4 regions of the Embleya sp. NPDC059213 genome follow, and region 3 is predicted to be linked to each of the others. Evidence: riboswitches for the same ligand, from Rfam matches in the RefSeq annotation. Region 3 holds a riboswitch; each other region holds the start of a gene.

Region 1 (4,117 bases), on a different contig from region 3:
GCCGGGTTCGGGCCGGTCGACCGCGCCGGGCCCGGACACCGACGAGCCGGACATCGACGGGAAGCGGTTCTCGAAGACGACCACCTCGTAGTCGGCCTCGGCGACCTCGGTGGCCCGCTCGGGCGTGGACGGACACAGCGGGCACGCGTCGGCGGCGGGCAGGTGGGTCCGGGTCTGCCGATGCGAGGCGACCACGACCCATTCGTCGAGCAGTCGGTCGTAGCGCATCTCGGACCCGCTCACCACGGGCGCGAGATCTCGCGGGTCGACGGCGGTGCGGACCGCGTCGTCCCGCGTGTCGTAGTAGACGATCTCGCGACCGTCGGCCATGACGGCCTGAGTCTTCTTCATGTCTCCAATTTTGCGAAGCTTTCCAAAACTTGTCAATGAGAAAGTGATGAGAAGACTCTGGGAAAGTCCTGAGACCCCGAGATGCCTGCCAATCCCGTCGAATCGCGTCGTCATCTCGGCGGCTCCGGCTGCGGTTTGACAAGTTTCGGAAGGTGTCCGCAAGATGCTGCCCATGCCTGACGACGACACCGACGGTCTGCCCGCCGAGGGCCGCCGCGCCCGGATGGCCGCGACGATCGCGGACCGCGGCTTCGCCAAGGTCACCGACCTGGCCGAGGCGTTCGGCATCTCGCGGGTGACGGTCCGGGCCGACCTGGAGGTGTTGGAGCGCCAGGGCCGGTTGCGCCGGGTCCGCGGCGGTGCGATGTTCACCGGCCGCGATCCCCGGGTCGAGCCGTCCTTCGAGGAGGCGCTGACCTCGGCGTCGCCCGCGAAGACGCTGATCGGGCGGGCCGCCGCGGCGCTGGTGTCGCCGTCCGAGAGCGTGGTCCTGGACGTGGGCACCACCACCACGTTCGTGGCCCGCGCCCTGGTGGACCGCGGCGACCTGCGCGACCTCGTGGTGTTCACCAACGGACTGACCATCGCGCTGGAGCTGGAGCGGGCCATCCCCCGGTTCTCCGTCGTGGTCACCGGCGGCACGCTGCGTCCGTTGCAGCACTCGCTGATCAATCCGCTCGGTGACCACATCCTGGAGCGCATCCACGCGGACACGGTCTTCCTCGGCTGCAACGGCGTGCACCCCACGGGTGGCATCACCAACGTGAACCTGCCCGAGGCCGAGGCCAAGCGGGCGATGTTGCGGGCCGCCGGGCGTCGGGTCGTGGTCGCCGACGGCTCGAAGCTGGGCCGGATCGAACTCGCCGAGGTGTGCCCGCTGGCGGACATCGACCTGCTGATCACCAGCGGCCCGGCCGACCGGGACACGCTCGACGCGCTGCGCGACGCCGGGTTGGAGATCCTGGTCGCCCAGTAGCGGCCGAAGTCGCCGGGCGGCAGCCGAAGTCGCCCGGGCGGCAGCCGAAGTCGCCCGAGCGGCAGCCGAAAAAGCACCCTCGCTCGGCCGCCGCGGCGCCCATGGTTAGGCTGCCCTTGCGAACGGTTCACCCGGCTTCGACCGATTCCGGGTGTCGCAAGAGGGAATCCGGTGCGAATCCGGAACTGCCCCGCAGCGGTAAGTGGGAACGAAAGTCGCCATCAGCACTGGGCCCGGTGAAACGGGATCCGGGAAGCGGCGACCGGTAGGACGACCCGGCCACGCACCCGTGGCCCGCGGAACCCGCCCACGAGTCCGAAGACCTGCCGTCGCCCGCGTTCGCCTCGCGCACGCGGACTTCCGGGACCTCGCGGGCGGGTCCGTCGGACGACGGCGCCGAGCGGTGTCCGCCGCCGCGCTCCCTCCCTCCCGAGTTCCCCCGACGAGGACTCGCAAGGGAGAGCTTCGACGATGCCGACGCCGATACGAACGCGGACACCGATGGGCCGCAGCCGACACTCGTGGGCCGCGGCGGTCGCCGCGCTCGCACTGTTCGCAACCGCGTGCGGCGGGGCGGTGCAGGACAAGAAGGCGAGCGCCCCCGCACCCACCGCGTACAAGCCGTACACCGACACCGACAACTGCGGTGTGAGCACGACCTACGACCGGCCGCCGCAGCGCGCCGCCACGCTCACCTCCAACGCCACCGAGCTGATGCTCGAACTGGGCCTGGCCGACAAGATGGTGGGCACCGCGTACCTCAAGGGCCGCACCATCGGCGACAGATACCGGGAGGCGTACGGGCGCATCCCGGTGCTCGCCGACGCGCAACCCTCGCTGGAGAAACTGCTCGAAGCCACGCCCGACTTCGTCTACTCGGGCTACCCCGACGGCTTCTCCGAGTCGTCCGGCCACACCCGCGCCCGACTCGGCGAACTGAACATCAAGACCCACCTCAATCCCGAGGGCTGCGCCAAGGCACCGGTCACCTTCGAACAGCTCTACGGCGAACTGCGCTCCATCGGCGGCATCTTCGGCGTGTCCGAGCGCGCCGAAGGCTCCGTCGCCGCACTGCGCGGGCGGCTGGACGCGGTCACCGCGCGTCTCGCGGGCGCCGCACCGGTCAAGGTCTTCGTGTACAACTCCGGCGCCGACGCGGCGCAGACCACCGGCGGCAACTCGATGCTCAACGAGATCATCACCCGCGCCGGCGGCCGCAACGTGTTCGCCGACCTGAACGAGCGCTGGACCAAGGTCTCCTGGGAGCAGGTCGCCGAACGCAAACCGGACGTGGTGCTGATCTACGACTACGTGACGCCGTCGGCGGAGGCCAAGATCACCACGCTCAGGGCCACTCCGGTGCTCGCCGACGTACCCGCGCTGCGGGCGAACGCCTTCCCGGTGATCTCGCTGTCCGTCGCCCAGCCGGGGCCGCGCTCGGTGGACGCGGTCGAGGAACTCGCTAAGCAGCTCCACCCCGACCGGTCATGACGATCGATCGGGACCCGACGGCGGCCCGGATCGCGGTGCTCCGTGGGGAGGGCGCGGCGCCGCCGCCGGACCGGGGCCCGCCGGCCGACGTGCCGGGCGGCCGGGTACGGCTGTCGCTGGTGGTCGGCGTGCTGCTCGTGGCGCTGTTCGCGGCGGCGACGGCCGGGTTGCTGGTGGGCTCGGTGCCGGTGCCGTGGTCGGAGACCTGGCGCATCCTCGCGCATCGCATCGGCGGGGACGCGTGGGTGCAACCGTCCTGGAGCCGCGCCCACGACCTGATCATCGCCGACACCCGGCTGCCCAGGGTGCTGCTCGCGGCCGTCGTCGGCGCGACGCTGGCGGTGGTGGGCATGGTGATCCAGGCGATCGTGCGCAACCCGCTGGCCGGGCCGGACGTGCTCGGTGTCTCCTCCGGCGCGGCCACCGGCGCGGTGCTGGTGATGCGCTGGGGCGTGGCCTCGGTCGGCGGCCTGTCGCTCGGCGCGCTCACCCTCAACGCGGCCGCGTTCGCCGGCGGGCTGATCACCCTGCTCGTGGTGTTCTCGGTGGCCCGCTCCGGTGGCCGGGTCACCGCCGTGCGGCTGGTCCTGGCCGGGGTCGCGGTCAGCGCCGTGTTGTCCTCGCTGACCAGCCTGCTCGTCCTGACCTCGCCGGATCCGCAACTCGCCGCCCAGGTGCTGTTCTGGACGCTGGGCGGGTTCGGCTCGGCCCGCTGGACGCTGCTGCTGGTACCGGCCCTCGCGCTCGCGATCGGCCTGGTCGTACTGCTGCTCCAGGCGCGCAACCTCAACCTGCTGCTGGCCGGCGAGGAGAGCGCCGCCGCACTGGGCCTGGACGTCCAGCGGTTCCGGCAGGGGATGTTCCTGCTCGCGGCGGTGCTCACCGGGGTCGTGGTGGCGGTCAGCGGGGTGATCGGCTTCGTCGGCCTGATGTTGCCGCACGTGGTGCGGCTGCTGGTCGGGGCCGATCACCGGCGGGCGTTGCCGGTCGCCGCGCTGTTGGGTGCGGTGTTCGCGATCTGCGCGGATCTGGTGGCGCGTACGGTGCTCGCTCCCCAGGAGTTGCCGGTGGGCATCGTGACTTCGCTGGTCGGCGGGCCGTTCTTCGTCTGGTTGTTGCGCCGGGACGCGCGCCGGGAAGCGGGGGCACGATGAGCGGCTCCGCCGCGCGGTTGGTCCTGGACGAGGTCGGCTTCGCGGTCGGCGGCCGAAAGCTGGTGGACGCGGTGTCGTTGACCGTGGCACCGGGCGAGGTGGTCGGCCTGCTCGGCCCCAACGGCAGCGGCAAGTCGACCCTGCT
Region 2 (4,117 bases), on a different contig from region 3:
GACCGGCGCGGCGCCCTGCGCGAGCAGGTACGGCGTCAGGGCTGCGGAATCCCACGCGTGGCCCTGCGCCCCGTGGTTGCCGGCGGGGCCGATCAGCGCGGTCTCGAAGGTCTGTTCGCCGACCGCCGCCCGCACCCCCTCCAACGCCCGCACCCGAGCCACGAGCCCCACGGGCAACGGGGTGCGCTCGGCCAGTGCGAAGTCCCGCTCGCGGTCGCCGGAACCGTCGCGCGGACCGGTGAAGGTGGGATCGCCGATCACCAACAGCGAAGCCTGCGCCAGGCGTTGCGGCGGCGCGTTGTTGCGGACCCCGGTTTCGAGCAGCCCGCCACAGGCCATCACCACGGTCGCGCCGAAGCACAGCGCGATGAAGGTGGCCACGAAGCCACCGGCCCGAAAGCGCAGCGTGCGCAGGGCGAGCCCCCACATCAGCGGACCCTGCCGATCGGCCCGGGTCGGCCCGGCCCCGGCACGTCCGCGAACGCGCCCAGGTGGGTCATCCGCTCGGCGATGGTGTCCGCCGTCGGCGCGCTCACCCGGTCCGCGATCCGGCCGTCGGCCAGGAAGACCACGTGGTCGGCATAGGAGGCGGCGACCGGGTCGTGCGTGACCATCACGACGGTTTGGCCGTCGATCCGTACGGATTCCCGGAGCAGGCCGAGCACCTCGGCCGCGGTCCGGGTGTCCAGCGCACCGGTCGGCTCGTCCGCGAACAGCACGGCGGGCCTCACGACGAGCGCGCGAGCGATCGCGACCCGCTGCTGCTGGCCGCCGGACAACTCGTGCGGTCGGTGTCGGGCCCGGTCGGTAAGGCCCACGTGCGCGATCACCTCGGCGACACGCCGGCGGTCGGCGCGTTTGCCCGCGAACCGCATCGGCAGCGTGATGTTCTGTTCCACGGTGAGCGTGGGCAGCAGGTTGAACGCCTGGAAGACGAAGCCGATGCGTTCCCGGCGGAGCTTGGTCAGCGCGTTCTCGTTCAACTCGGCGAGGTCCTGGCCGGCCACCGTGACCGTGCCCGACGTGGGTCGGTCCAGACCGGCCGCGCAGTGCAGGAAGGTGCTCTTGCCGGAGCCGGACGGGCCCATCACGGCGGTGAACGAGCCCTGCCCGAACGTGATGTCGACCCCGTCGAGGGCGGCCACCGACGCGGAGCCCCGGCCGTGGACCTTGCGCACCGCGTCGAGCCGGACGGCTGGCGGGCCGGCGCCCTCCCACTCGGCCGGCGCCGTGTACCACTCGTGTGTCGGTTGCCCGCCCACGTCGATTCTCCCGCCGATCCGGCCGCCACCCCGTGTACGGCACCGGGTCCAACGCTAGGAGCGCGAATCGCCCCTGCCCATGGGGTCGGCCACCGTCCGAGGGTGGGGCCGGCCCCACCTGTGCCCTCGGCGGGCCGGGTCCGCCGAAGCCGCTCGCGGGCCGGAAATCGGGCCCCGCCTGGGCCGAAGTGTGTACGCCGGGTCGTCCTCGCGGAGGGCGTGCCGCCCCCGGCCCCGGACCTAGCCTCGTGGGCATGTCCGCAGGTCGAGTGGAGGAGGGAAGAACATGACGAAGGCACGCGGTTCGTTGACGGCCGGCCTGGCGAGCGCGCTGGTGGGCGCGGCCCTGAAGCTGTTCGCGGACGACGTCGACACACCCGTGATCGCGCTCGGGAAGATCGGCGTCGTGCTGCTGATCGTCGGCATCGCCGAAGTGCTGTACGGGCTCTACCGGTTGACCCGCGAGGCCGGGGAGGCCCGGGAGGCCCGAAAGCCCTGACCGGGTGCGCCGAGCGCGGCGAACGGCCCGGTGATCGCGTCCCGACTGCTTTCCGGTCGCTTCCCGATCGCTTCGGTGATCGGTTCGGTGACCGGCCCGGCGATCGGCCCGCCGATCACCCCGTTCAGCGCACCTGCCGCCGCCCCGGCCGACGGTGCGCCACCCAACCCAGGATGCCCGCGCCGAGCAACGCCGAGCCCAGGAAGGCCGACAGCAACAGCCCGCCGCCCGAATCGTGCCCGCCCTGCCGCGTCACGGCCGCCGGCGCCCGCAGTTCGTCGACGCCGCGAGGCACGCCGAGCCGGCCCGTCCTCGGCTCGACCGCCCGTTCCGCCGCTCCCGGATCGGCCGCCACGTCGATCCGCACGGTCGCGGTGGCCTGGCGGCCGAGCCGGTCGACGATCGTGTAATGGAAGCCGTCGCGCCCGGCGAAGCCCGGCCCCGGCGTGTAGCGCAACACGGCCTCCGTCGTGCCCTCGTCCGGAGCGCCCTCGACGTCGAGGACCAGACCGTGCTCGGGATTGGTGTGCGACACCAGGGCCAGCCCCTCACCGGTGTCGCCGGCCAGCACCGGGACGTCCACCGACTGCCCGGCGCGAGTGCCGACCCGATCCGTGACGGCCCGCGGCGCGGCCGGCATCGGCGCTGCGAACCCGCCGTTCGGCCGTACCCGGTCGACACGCGAGCCCGGAGCGGAGTCGCCGGCCGGGCCGGCGACCACGGGCGGCAGCGACGGGATGGGCACCACGGCAACGGCGGGGCACCCGGCGCCCACACCGAACAACACCGCGCACCACACGAGCACCACACCGACTCGACGCATCCGGACGGCCGGTTCGGGTGTTCCGGAAACCGTGGCCACACAATCCTCCGGCACTCTGGTCCGGACACGGCCGGATCTGGGATGGGTCGGCCGGCGCCCGCCGGATCCGATGCCGGCCGAGGGAGCCGCTCTCGAACCCCGATCCTGTGCGCAGTGCCCACCGGTTCGCGACGCGGCACGCGGAGCGGCGGCGAGCTTCACCCACAAGCGTGGACCGACCGGGCCCGACAGTGGACCCGGCCCGGCGCGCGTGTCATGGTGGGAGGCGCTATGCGACGGCGGTACGAGGAAGTCGGTGTGAATCCGACGCGGTCCCGCCACTGTGATCGGGGAGCGACTCCCACACCGGCCACGACCCCGCGACGGGGTGGGAAGGCCGGGAGGAGCGAAGAGCCGAGAGCCAGGAGACTCACGTCGTCGCCACCTCACCAACCGGGGCGGATTTCCCCGAGAGAGGCCGGTGCTGCGCCATGTCCTTGGTACTGAGCCGGATCTACACCCGTACCGGCGATGCCGGTACCACCGCGCTGGGCGACAACTCCCGGACGCGCAAGACCGATCCGAGGTTGGCGGCCTACGCCGACACGGACGAGACCAACGCGGCGATCGGGGTCGTGCTCGCGCTCGGCGACCCGGAGCCGCAGACCCGTGCGGTGTTGGCCCAACTGCAACACGACCTGTTCGACGTCGGCGCGGACCTGTGCGCGCCGATCGCCGAAGGCGACACCCGGCTGCGGATCACCGAGGCCGACGTGGCCCGGCTGGAGGAGCACTGCGACGCGTTCAACGCGGAACTCCCCACGCTGCGCTCGTTCGTCCTGCCCGGCGGCAGCCCCGCCGCGGCCCTGCTGCACGTGGCCCGCACCGCGGCCCGGCGCGCCGAACGTTCGACCTGGGCGCTGATCGAGGCGGACGAACCGGCGGCGGGTGGGTCCGCGACGGTGAACCCGCTCACCGCGCGCTACCTCAACCGGCTGTCCGACCTGCTGTTCGTGCTCGCCCGACGGGCCGACGCGGGTGGCGCGGGTGATCTGCTGTGGCGTCCGGGCGACAACCGCTGAGCGGTTCGGCGGCACGGCCCGAGGTCGGCGACGCGATGGCCCGAGTCGCCGAGGTGGGGCCCTACTTCGTGCTGCGGACCGGAGCGATCGCCGACGGCGCGGGCTTTCGGCCGTTGGTCGAGTTGTACGACCGCGCCGCGCCCGACGCGTGGGCGGCCCGGGTGGAGTACGTGCGGGGCCGGTTGCGCACCGACGAGCCGCGGGTCGCCGCGTCGATCCTGTACCTGGGCGTGGCCTCGCGGTTGTGGTCGGTGGCGCTCGGCGCGGCGGTGCTCGGTCGGGTCGTGCCGGACCTGGACCCGGTCCGGACGCACTGGCGCTTCCCGGCGAGCGGTGCGATCGAACTGTGGGCGCCGGATCCGATCCCGACGCCGGTGCTCGCGGACCGGGCCGGGATCGACCGGGTGTACGCCGCGGTGATGACCGCGCACCTGGTGCCGCTGGCCCGGGCCACTCGGGCGGTGGTGCCGAT
Region 3 (4,117 bases):
TGGGCCCCCAGACATACCCGGCCCACCGGCGGCGCGGCCGATGTTGCGCCACCGGTGGGCGTGTTCACGCTCCGGGCCCGGTTAGCATGCGTTCCATGTCGGATGCCCTGCCTCGCCCCGAGCCTTTCGTCTCGCAGACCGCGCCCGCGGCGTCGGAGGACCTGCGGTCGCGGTTGCGCGCGACGCGCCTGCCGGATACGCCCGAGGAGGCCGGGTGGGCGCTCGGGACCGATCTCGACTACCTGCGCGAGCTCCTCGCCTACTGGGCGGACGGCTTCGACTGGCCCGCGCAGGAGGCGGCACTCGCCCGGTTGCCCCGCTTCCGGGTGCCGCTCGGCGGTCTTCGGACCCACTTCGTGCACGCCCGGGCGGTCGCGCCGACCGGGCCGGTGTTGCCGTTGGTGCTCGGCCACGGCTGGCCGGACTCGTTCTGGCGCTACACGAAGGTGATCCCGCTCCTCACCGATCCCGGCGCGCACGGCGCCGACCCCGCCGACGCGTTCGACGTGGTGGTGCCGGACATGCCGGGCTTCGGATACTCCGACCGCCCCACCGGCGCGGCACTCGACACGATCGCCGTCGCCGGCCTGTGGGCCGAACTCATGGACATCCTGGGCTATCCGCGCTTCGGCGCGGCCGGCGGCGACCTGGGCAGCCACGTGAGCCGCTACCTCGCGCTCGACCACCCCGACCGGGTCGTGGCCGTCCACCGTACGGACGCGGGCCTGCCCGTGTTCACCGGCGACCCGGCGGACCTGGCGCCCGAGGAACGCGCCTGGCTCGACGAGGCGATCGCCTGGGGCGGCACCGAGGGCGCCTACGCCGCGATGCACCGCACCAAGCCGCAGACCGCCGCCGTCGGACTCAACGACTCGCCGGCCGGGCTCGCCGCGTGGATCGTCGAGAAGCTCCGGGGGTGGAGCGACTGCGCCGGCGAGGTGGAGCGGTCCTTCACCAAGGACGAGATCCTCACGAACCTCTCCCTGTACTGGTTCACCGAGACGATCGGCTCGTCGATGCGCATGTACCGGGCGAACGCCGCGATCCCGCTCGCGCAGCACGCCCGGCGGGTGGAAGTACCCTCCGGATTCTCGCTCTTCGCCGGTGACGTCGTGCGCCCGCCGCGGGCCTGGCTGGAGCGCATGACGAACGTCGTGCGAGTGACCGAGCCCCCGCGCGGCGGGCACTTCGCGGCGTTCGAGGAGCCCGAGCTGTACGCGGAGGAGCTGCGCGCGTTCTTCCGGCCCTATCGGGCGGCGCTGTCGCGGTAGCCCCGGGCCGGTGTTGCGGTGTCGATGGTGCGCGCCGGGCGGTGTTCAGTGGTGGGCCGTGACGATCGCGCGCTCGCGCGGGCCGGTCCGGGGGTGCAGGTAGCCGATCGTGGCGGCGGTCACGTCCCGGAAGCCGGCCAGTTCGGCTTCGTCGGCCAGCGCGAGGGCGGCGAGCCAGGACAGGCCGGGGACCTTCCCGAGGGCCCGGCCGGCCCGGGGCGGGTCGTCGGCCACCACCAGGCCGCCGGTGCCGGCCGGCGACCAGGCGCGGACCCGTTCCAGGATCGAACGCAGGCCCCGGGTCGGGTGGTTCGGCCGGCAGCCGAGGCCGTCGGCGTAGACGACGATCCGGGCACCGCTCGGCAACGTCCGGTCCGGGACGTCCGCACGCACGACGTCGACGCCTTGGCGGCGGGCCGGGTCGACGGCCTCCGGTGGCACGTCCACGGCGAGCACTCGGTGTCCGGCGCGCGCCAGTTCGGCTTCGACCGGCCCGGTGCCGCGGCCCAGGCTCAGCAGTACCGGGTCGGGGCCTCGGTCCAGTAGGCGGGCCAGGTGGGCGACCATCCAGATCCGGTATTCGGGGTCGTAGGTCGCGGGCGTGCGTAAATCCCCCGCGGGAACGCCGTGTCCACGCTTCGGCCGGCGGCCGGGGCGGCCGCCGGGGGCCGCGCTGCAGCGCACGCGCGGCGATTCGAGGTCGGTCATCGTTTCCTCGTATTCCTGGCAGGCGTCCGGCAGCCGCACGGCGGCCGGACGGGTGGATCAAGTGGGTGGGCCCTGGGGCGGCGGGCGGGGCGCCCGGTGTCGCGTGTGCATCCGTGCCCGGCCGCTCGGCCGCCGACGCGCGCATCGGACGGAGCACGGAAGCACCGGCAGGGCGCACTCCCCCGAAGCGCACGCCCTGCGACCTCGACGTCCCGCGGGGACCGCTGCTCCCCGATCCCCCGCCGGCCGAGGACCTTCGCCGAACCCGACCGGGCCCAACGGCCCTGCTCGACCGCACGGACCGGGAGCAGAGTCGGGGGTGCGGCCGACCCACCGGGTCGGCCCGCACGGAGAGCGCGGTCGAGCCCGGCCGTACCTGCTTCGTGCGCAGCCGAGGTCGGCCCGGCCGCCGCACCCATCGCCCGGGGAAGCGGCCGGACCGGCCCCCGGTCGGGGGCGGGCCAAAGGGTTGGAAATGAGCGAAGACGCCGTGCTGAAACGTCCCCTCGGTCGCCATGAGGCGTTGCGGTTGATGGCCGACGCCCGACTGGGACGCGTCGTGGTGAGCGAGGGCGCGCTGCCGGCCGTGCACCTGGTGGCGTTCGCCGTCGATCGCGAGTGTGTGGTGTTCCGGGCCCCGCTCGACTCCTCGCTCGCGAAGGCCGCGCACGACGCGGTGGTCGCGTTCCAGGCCGACCACGTCGACCGGGCCACCCGCACCGGCTGGACGGGCACCGTGACCGGACACGCCTCCCGGGTCGGCGATCCGCACGTCGTCGCCCACCTGGATCGTCTGCTGCCCGACCTCGACGGCCTCGGCGAGGATCAGGTGTGGATCCGGGTCACCTCGGAACTCGTCACCGGACTCGCCCTCGAACGCCGGCCGTCGGGGCACGGCCGGCACTGGACTTACTAGGACGTCCGACTATATCGTCTTCAACTACAAGGTCCGCGGTGCAGGGAAGTCGGTGTGAATCCGGCATGGTCCCGCCACTGTGACCGGGGAGTGCGCTGCCGCAGCACCAAGCCACTGGCGAAGGCCGGGAAGGCGGGCATCGTGCGTCGATCCGGAAGTCAGGATACCGGCCGCGGGTATATCCGTGTTGTCCACGAGGATGGAGCAAACACGCATGACACCGGTCCGCGCCCTCGCCCCGGATGATCCTGCGAACGTCGAACCCACCAGGTTTTCCTGACCACTTCGACGTCGACCCGCACCGGGCAACCACGCGCACCCGCGCCGACGTTGCACACCCGGGTCGTGCCCCGACCTCCGGATCGCACCCGACGAGAGACAGGTCGTTCATGGTCCGCGAACTTTCCCATTTCATCGGCGGCAAGCACGTCCCCGGCGCATCCGGCGCGTTCGGCGACGTGTACGACCCCAACACCGGTCGAGTACAGGCACGCGTTCCGCTCGCGGATCGCGCCGACACCCTGGCCGCCATCGCCGACGCCGAGCAGGCCCAACCCGCGTGGGCCGCCTGGAACCCGCAGCGGCGCGCCCGAGTCCTGGCCCGCTTCCTGCAACTGGTCGAACCCGAACGCGAGTCGCTGGCCCGGCTGCTGTCGGCCGAGCACGGCAAGACCATCGCCGACGCCCACGGCGACCTGCAACGCGGCCTGGAGGTCGTGGAGTTCGCCACCGGCATCCCGCACCTGCTCAAGGGCGAGTTCACCGACAACGCGGGCTCCGGCATCGATGTGCACTCGATGCGCCAACCCCTCGGCGTGGTCGCCGGCATCACCCCGTTCAACTTCCCGGCGATGATCCCGCTGTGGAAGATCGCGCCGGCCATCGCCTGCGGCAACGCGTTCGTGCTCAAGCCCTCGGAGCGCGACCCCTCGGTGCCACTGCGCCTGGCCGAACTCTTCGTCGAGGCGGGCCTGCCGCCCGGCGTGCTGAACGTGGTCCACGGCGGCAAGGAGAGCGTCGACACACTCCTGACCGACCCGCGCGTACAGGCCCTGGGCTTCGTCGGCTCGACCGCGATCGCCGAGTACGTCTACACCTCCGCCACCGCGAACGGCAAGCGCGCCCAGTGCTTCGGCGGCGCCAAGAACCACCTGATCGTGATGCCGGACGCGGACCTCGACCAGGTCGTCGAGGCGCTGATCGGTGCCGGCTACGGCTCCGC
Region 4 (4,117 bases), on a different contig from region 3:
CCGTCCGCGCCGATGGTCACGAGCAGCGTCAGGGCGCCGGTCGCGGCGAAGCCCAGCGGTGCCCGGGCGGCCCGCCACAGTCGCCGGGCGGGCACCTTCGCGAACCCGAACGCGATCACCAGCACGGTCGCGGCGACCAGCACCGCGCCGGGCCACGGCGGCAGCGCCACCGCGCATCCGAGCAGCCCGAAGGAGAGCACGGCCTTGTCGGCCGGATGGCGGCGGCGCCACGAACTCGCGTGCGCCGCCGCGTCGATCGGCAACACGGAATCAGCGACCCGGGACCGATACCGGTGCCTCGCCGGTGGTGTCCGCCGGCTCGTCGGGCGTATCCGCCGCCTCCGGCGCGAGTCGGCGCCGGGTGCGCTTGACGCCGAACATGTAACCGACCACGCCCGCGCCGAGGGCGGCCTGCAACGCGAACAGACCGGACTCGATCTCGCCGGACGGCGGTTCGTACAGCGGGCTGAACCACGGTTTGTAGTCCGGGTCGTTCTCGGTGATCGCGGTCTCCGCCTGGGAGTCGGCGCCGGTGAACGGCTCGTCCTTGTGGTCGCCCATCCCGAACACCACGGGCAGCGCCGCGAGCAGCACCACGGCCAGCACGATCAGCAGGTTGATCTTCGTCGAGCGCTTCACTTGCTCTTCTCCTCCTCGCGGGCGACCCGCGCGTCCGTGAGCACGCCGAGGCGGATGAGGTCGCCGCGACTGGACTGCCGCAGCAGGCGTACGACCAGCACGGTCAGCAGACCCTCGCTGATCGCCAGCGGGATCTGGGTGAGCGAGAAGATGCCGCCGAACTTGGCCAGGGCACCGGCGAATCCGCTGTCGGGGTCGGGGAAGGCCAGCGCGAGCTGCACGCTGGTGACGCAGTAGGTGCTCAGGTCGGCGACGAACGCGCCCAGGAACACCGCGACATCCAGCGGCATGGTGCCGCCGCGTCGATCGAGCAGCGAGCGGGCCAGCCGATAGGCGCCGTAGCCGGCCCACGGGCCGACGATGGCCATCGAGAACACGTTCGCGCCGAGCGTGGTCAGCCCGCCGTGCGCCAGCAACAGCGCCTGGAAGAGCAGGGTGATCGTGCCCAGCACGGCCACGATCGGTGGTCGAAACAGGATGGCGCCCAGCCCGGTGCCGGTGGGATGCGAGCAACTCCCGGTGACCGAAGGGATCTTCAGCGCGGACAGGACGAACGAGAAGGCGCCCGAAGCGCCCAGCAGCAGGGTGTTCTCGGGGCGGTCGCGCACCTCGCGGGTGAGCGCGCGGGCGCCGTGTACGACGAACGGGGTCGACGCGACGCCCCAGGCGACGGCGTGTTCCCAGGGTAGATAGCCCTCGGCGATATGCATGAGGAAGGGTCCCTCTCCAACACCTCGTGGACGGACGATCGCCGTGGCCGGTCTCCTGGCTGACGGGTCGTACGTTCACGTCTCCGCCTTCCCGGGGCCGCGCAAGCGGTCCCAGTGGCTTCCCCGAGGCGACGACTCAACGTTTCCGCGGGGATGGAGGAGAACTTCCCGATCACAGTGGCGAGGGCCGCGCCGGCATCGAACCGGCTTCCCGAACACCACGGCGAGCCGACACTAGTGGTCGGATGGACATGGCGACAAGGTGGCATTTGCAAACCGTGCGCAAGGCCACAAGAGGGGCGGAGCGGTCGAGCAATAGCCGCATTCCGGCACGCCGTCGAGGTGCGGGGACGGGCCGTTCGCGGGCGCGACGGGGGAGGGCGGCGGGTGGCACCGACCCGCGGCCCGACACCGCGCGGGCCGCTCAGTCCAGGCCGGGTCCGCGACCGCGGACCACCAGGGTGCCCGCCACCCGGTCGCCGACCCGCTGGCGCCGCTCGCTGGTGAGCACCGCGGTCAGCCCGATCGCCCCGAGCGCGAAGGCGTCGACGAGCAACAGCAGCCAACGGGTCCCGAGTTGGCGTCGGCCGGCGCGTCCCCCGGAGACGTCCACGACGCGGATGCCGAACACCTGCATGCCCCAGGTGCGCCCGTCGTGCTCGGCGGGTCGCAGCACCCAGTACCAGAACAGGATCGCGACCGCGACCACGACCACGCCGGCGGTGATCGTCGCGGTCAGCGGACCGCTGCGGATCGAACCGTCGGGGTGCGTGGGCAGCAGGACGAACAGGAACATCGCGGCTCCGGGCAACAGCGCCGACGCCACCACGTCCACCAGGAACTGGCCGAATCGACGCCACAACACCAACGGATCGAGCCGGCTCTCGACCTCGGGCAGCCACACTCGGGCACCCGACCGGGCGGGGCGCGCCGAACGCGCGAAGTGCTGCGGAAGGCTCCGTTCGTACATGCCTTTGTACTTTCCGCAACCGGGCGGGTTGACTCCCGCCGCGACCGGATATCGCCGAGATTGCGCCCGGTCGGCGCACACGGGTGCCGACCGGGCGGCAGCGGGTGATCGAGCGGTCACCGCAAGCGTGGGAACGTCGCGATCCGGTGACCGCGGCGATCAGAGCGTCATCGGCCCCTGGGCCCCGAACAGGTCCGGCTCGGAGCGGCTGATCACGTCGTAGAGCGGCTTGTAGTTGATCCAGGCCACCGTGTCGTTGCCCAGTTGCTCGCGGGTCAGCCGCGCGTTCTCCGGTGAGATCGGCTTGAGCTCGCCGGCCGCCCGGGCGAGCAGTTGCACCTGGCAGGAGCGCTCCATGGTGATGAACCACCACGCCGCGGCGTCGACCGACTGCCCGACCGTGAGCAGGCCGTGATTGCGCAGGATCAGCGCCTTGCGCGGGCCGAGCGTCTTGGCGATCCGGCGCCCCTCCTCGGCGTCGAGCACGACGCCCGCGTAGTCGTCGAACACCTCGTGGTCCTCGTAGAAGGGACACACGTCCTGGGTGATCGGTTCGAGCCGGACGCCGAGCGCGGAGATCGCCCGCCCGTGCACGGAGTGGCTGTGCGCCGCCGCGACCACGTCCGGGCGGGCCGCGTGGATCTGCGAGTGGATCGCGAACGCGGCCTGGTTGACGTGGAATCGGCCCTCGACGACCTGCCCGTCGTGGTTGACCAGGATCAGGTCGTCCACGGTGATGTGCTTGAACGACATCCCGAACGGGTTGACCCAGAAGTGGTCGGTGAACTCCGGGTCGCGCGCCGTGATGTGCCCGGCCACGCCCTCCTCGAAGCCGAATCGGCCGAACAGCCGCAGGGCCGCGGTCAATCGCTCCTTGCGGTGCCGGCGCTCCCGCTCGACGGTGTCGAACGTGGGCGGCAGCGCGAAGGTCAGGTCCGCGGGCGACACCGGTTGCGGCGGGGCCTGGGCCTGCACGTCCTGGGCCTGCTGGGCATCGGTGTCGGACATGTCCATCTCCTCGGACTCGGCGCGCGCGGGACTTCGGCCGACGCTACCGGCGAGTCACATCCGGGGACAGCCCTCGGCGGGCGTTCGTTCGTGCGAAGCCGGGGAGTTTAGCGCCCCGTCGTCGTTCGGGTCGGGTTTCCGGGAATTAAGCGAATATTGCCCGCAGTCCGCTTCGGGCTGCTTCTACGCTGCCGTTCAGCGAGTCCGGGACGTCGAGTTCGAAGCGGTCGAACTCGAATTACCGGATCCGCCCCGCGAAATCCGAGCACGCGCGGCAAAATGCGGGCGCGCGGGCAACTCGGGCGGGCATACGGCAACTCGACCGGCGCACACCAGGGGGAAGGGGCGCGTGACGTGAGCGGTGGCGGCGGGAATTCGACGGAGGTCGTCGGTATCGGCGCCCGGGCGCCCTCGGTGTCCGGCCTCGGGCGCGCCGATCCGGCGGTGTCCCGGGCCGGGACGGACCGGTTCCGGGGCGACTCGGGCCGGCGAGGGTCGCTCGCGCCGGGGTCGCCGGCGCGGAGCCCGATGGCGAGGAGCCGGCCGGAGATGGCACAACCCCCGAGGCGGTCCAGGCCGTCCCGACGCAGATCAGGCGACCCGCCGGTCGGGTCCGACACCGAGCGGGGCGCGGTGACCGAGACGAACGTCAGCGAAGCAGTCGAGGTCGACACCCCTGCGGCGGGCGCCGCCGAACCGATCGACCCGGTCCCGGTCGCCGTGCCGACCCCGGGTGACGCACCGCCCGAGGACGAGCCCGTCGGAGTCCACCGGAAAGCCGCACCGCCGA

The links. Region 3 has a riboswitch for cobalamin ahead of ACFXMF_RS41535 (CoA-acylating methylmalonate-semialdehyde dehydrogenase). Riboswitches for the same ligand answer to the same signal wherever they lie in the genome.
Region 1: linked by a shared signal. The riboswitch ahead of ACFXMF_RS30405 (ABC transporter substrate-binding protein) and the one ahead of ACFXMF_RS41535 (CoA-acylating methylmalonate-semialdehyde dehydrogenase) in region 3 are both predicted to bind cobalamin.
Region 2: linked by a shared signal. The riboswitch ahead of ACFXMF_RS23030 (cob(I)yrinic acid a,c-diamide adenosyltransferase) and the one ahead of ACFXMF_RS41535 (CoA-acylating methylmalonate-semialdehyde dehydrogenase) in region 3 are both predicted to bind cobalamin.
Region 4: linked by a shared signal. The riboswitch ahead of ACFXMF_RS15030 (energy-coupling factor ABC transporter permease) and the one ahead of ACFXMF_RS41535 (CoA-acylating methylmalonate-semialdehyde dehydrogenase) in region 3 are both predicted to bind cobalamin.

What each region holds. Positions count from the first base shown of each region.
Region 1 covers NZ_JBHZAV010000101.1:21,921-26,037, forward strand. The annotation lists gene galT (galactose-1-phosphate uridylyltransferase) at 1-351, opposite strand, end outside; gene ACFXMF_RS30400 (DeoR/GlpR family DNA-binding transcription regulator) at 524-1,327, shown strand; cobalamin riboswitch at 1,434-1,673, shown strand; gene ACFXMF_RS30405 (ABC transporter substrate-binding protein) at 1,829-2,818, shown strand; gene ACFXMF_RS30410 (iron ABC transporter permease) at 2,815-3,972, shown strand; gene ACFXMF_RS30415 (ABC transporter ATP-binding protein) at 3,969-4,117, shown strand, end outside.
Region 2 covers NZ_JBHZAV010000062.1:14,692-18,808, reverse strand. The annotation lists gene ACFXMF_RS23050 (ABC transporter permease) at 1-429, opposite strand, end outside; gene ACFXMF_RS23045 (ABC transporter ATP-binding protein) at 429-1,262, opposite strand; gene ACFXMF_RS23040 (DUF5708 family protein) at 1,549-1,761, shown strand; gene ACFXMF_RS23035 (Ig-like domain-containing protein) at 1,886-2,623, opposite strand; cobalamin riboswitch at 2,868-2,995, shown strand; gene ACFXMF_RS23030 (cob(I)yrinic acid a,c-diamide adenosyltransferase) at 3,055-3,645, shown strand; gene ACFXMF_RS23025 ((2Fe-2S)-binding protein) at 3,621-4,117, shown strand, end outside.
Region 3 covers NZ_JBHZAV010000215.1:7,017-11,133, reverse strand. The annotation lists gene ACFXMF_RS41550 (epoxide hydrolase family protein) at 96-1,271, shown strand; gene ACFXMF_RS41545 (hypothetical protein) at 1,317-1,979, opposite strand; gene ACFXMF_RS41540 (pyridoxamine 5'-phosphate oxidase family protein) at 2,455-2,895, shown strand; cobalamin riboswitch at 2,915-3,085, shown strand; gene ACFXMF_RS41535 (CoA-acylating methylmalonate-semialdehyde dehydrogenase) at 3,285-4,117, shown strand, end outside.
Region 4 covers NZ_JBHZAV010000032.1:51,063-55,179, reverse strand. The annotation lists gene cbiQ (cobalt ECF transporter T component CbiQ) at 1-266, opposite strand, end outside; gene ACFXMF_RS15035 (energy-coupling factor ABC transporter substrate-binding protein) at 271-639, opposite strand; gene ACFXMF_RS15030 (energy-coupling factor ABC transporter permease) at 636-1,349, opposite strand; cobalamin riboswitch at 1,377-1,587, opposite strand; gene ACFXMF_RS15025 (RDD family protein) at 1,774-2,319, opposite strand; gene ACFXMF_RS15020 (class II aldolase/adducin family protein) at 2,479-3,327, opposite strand.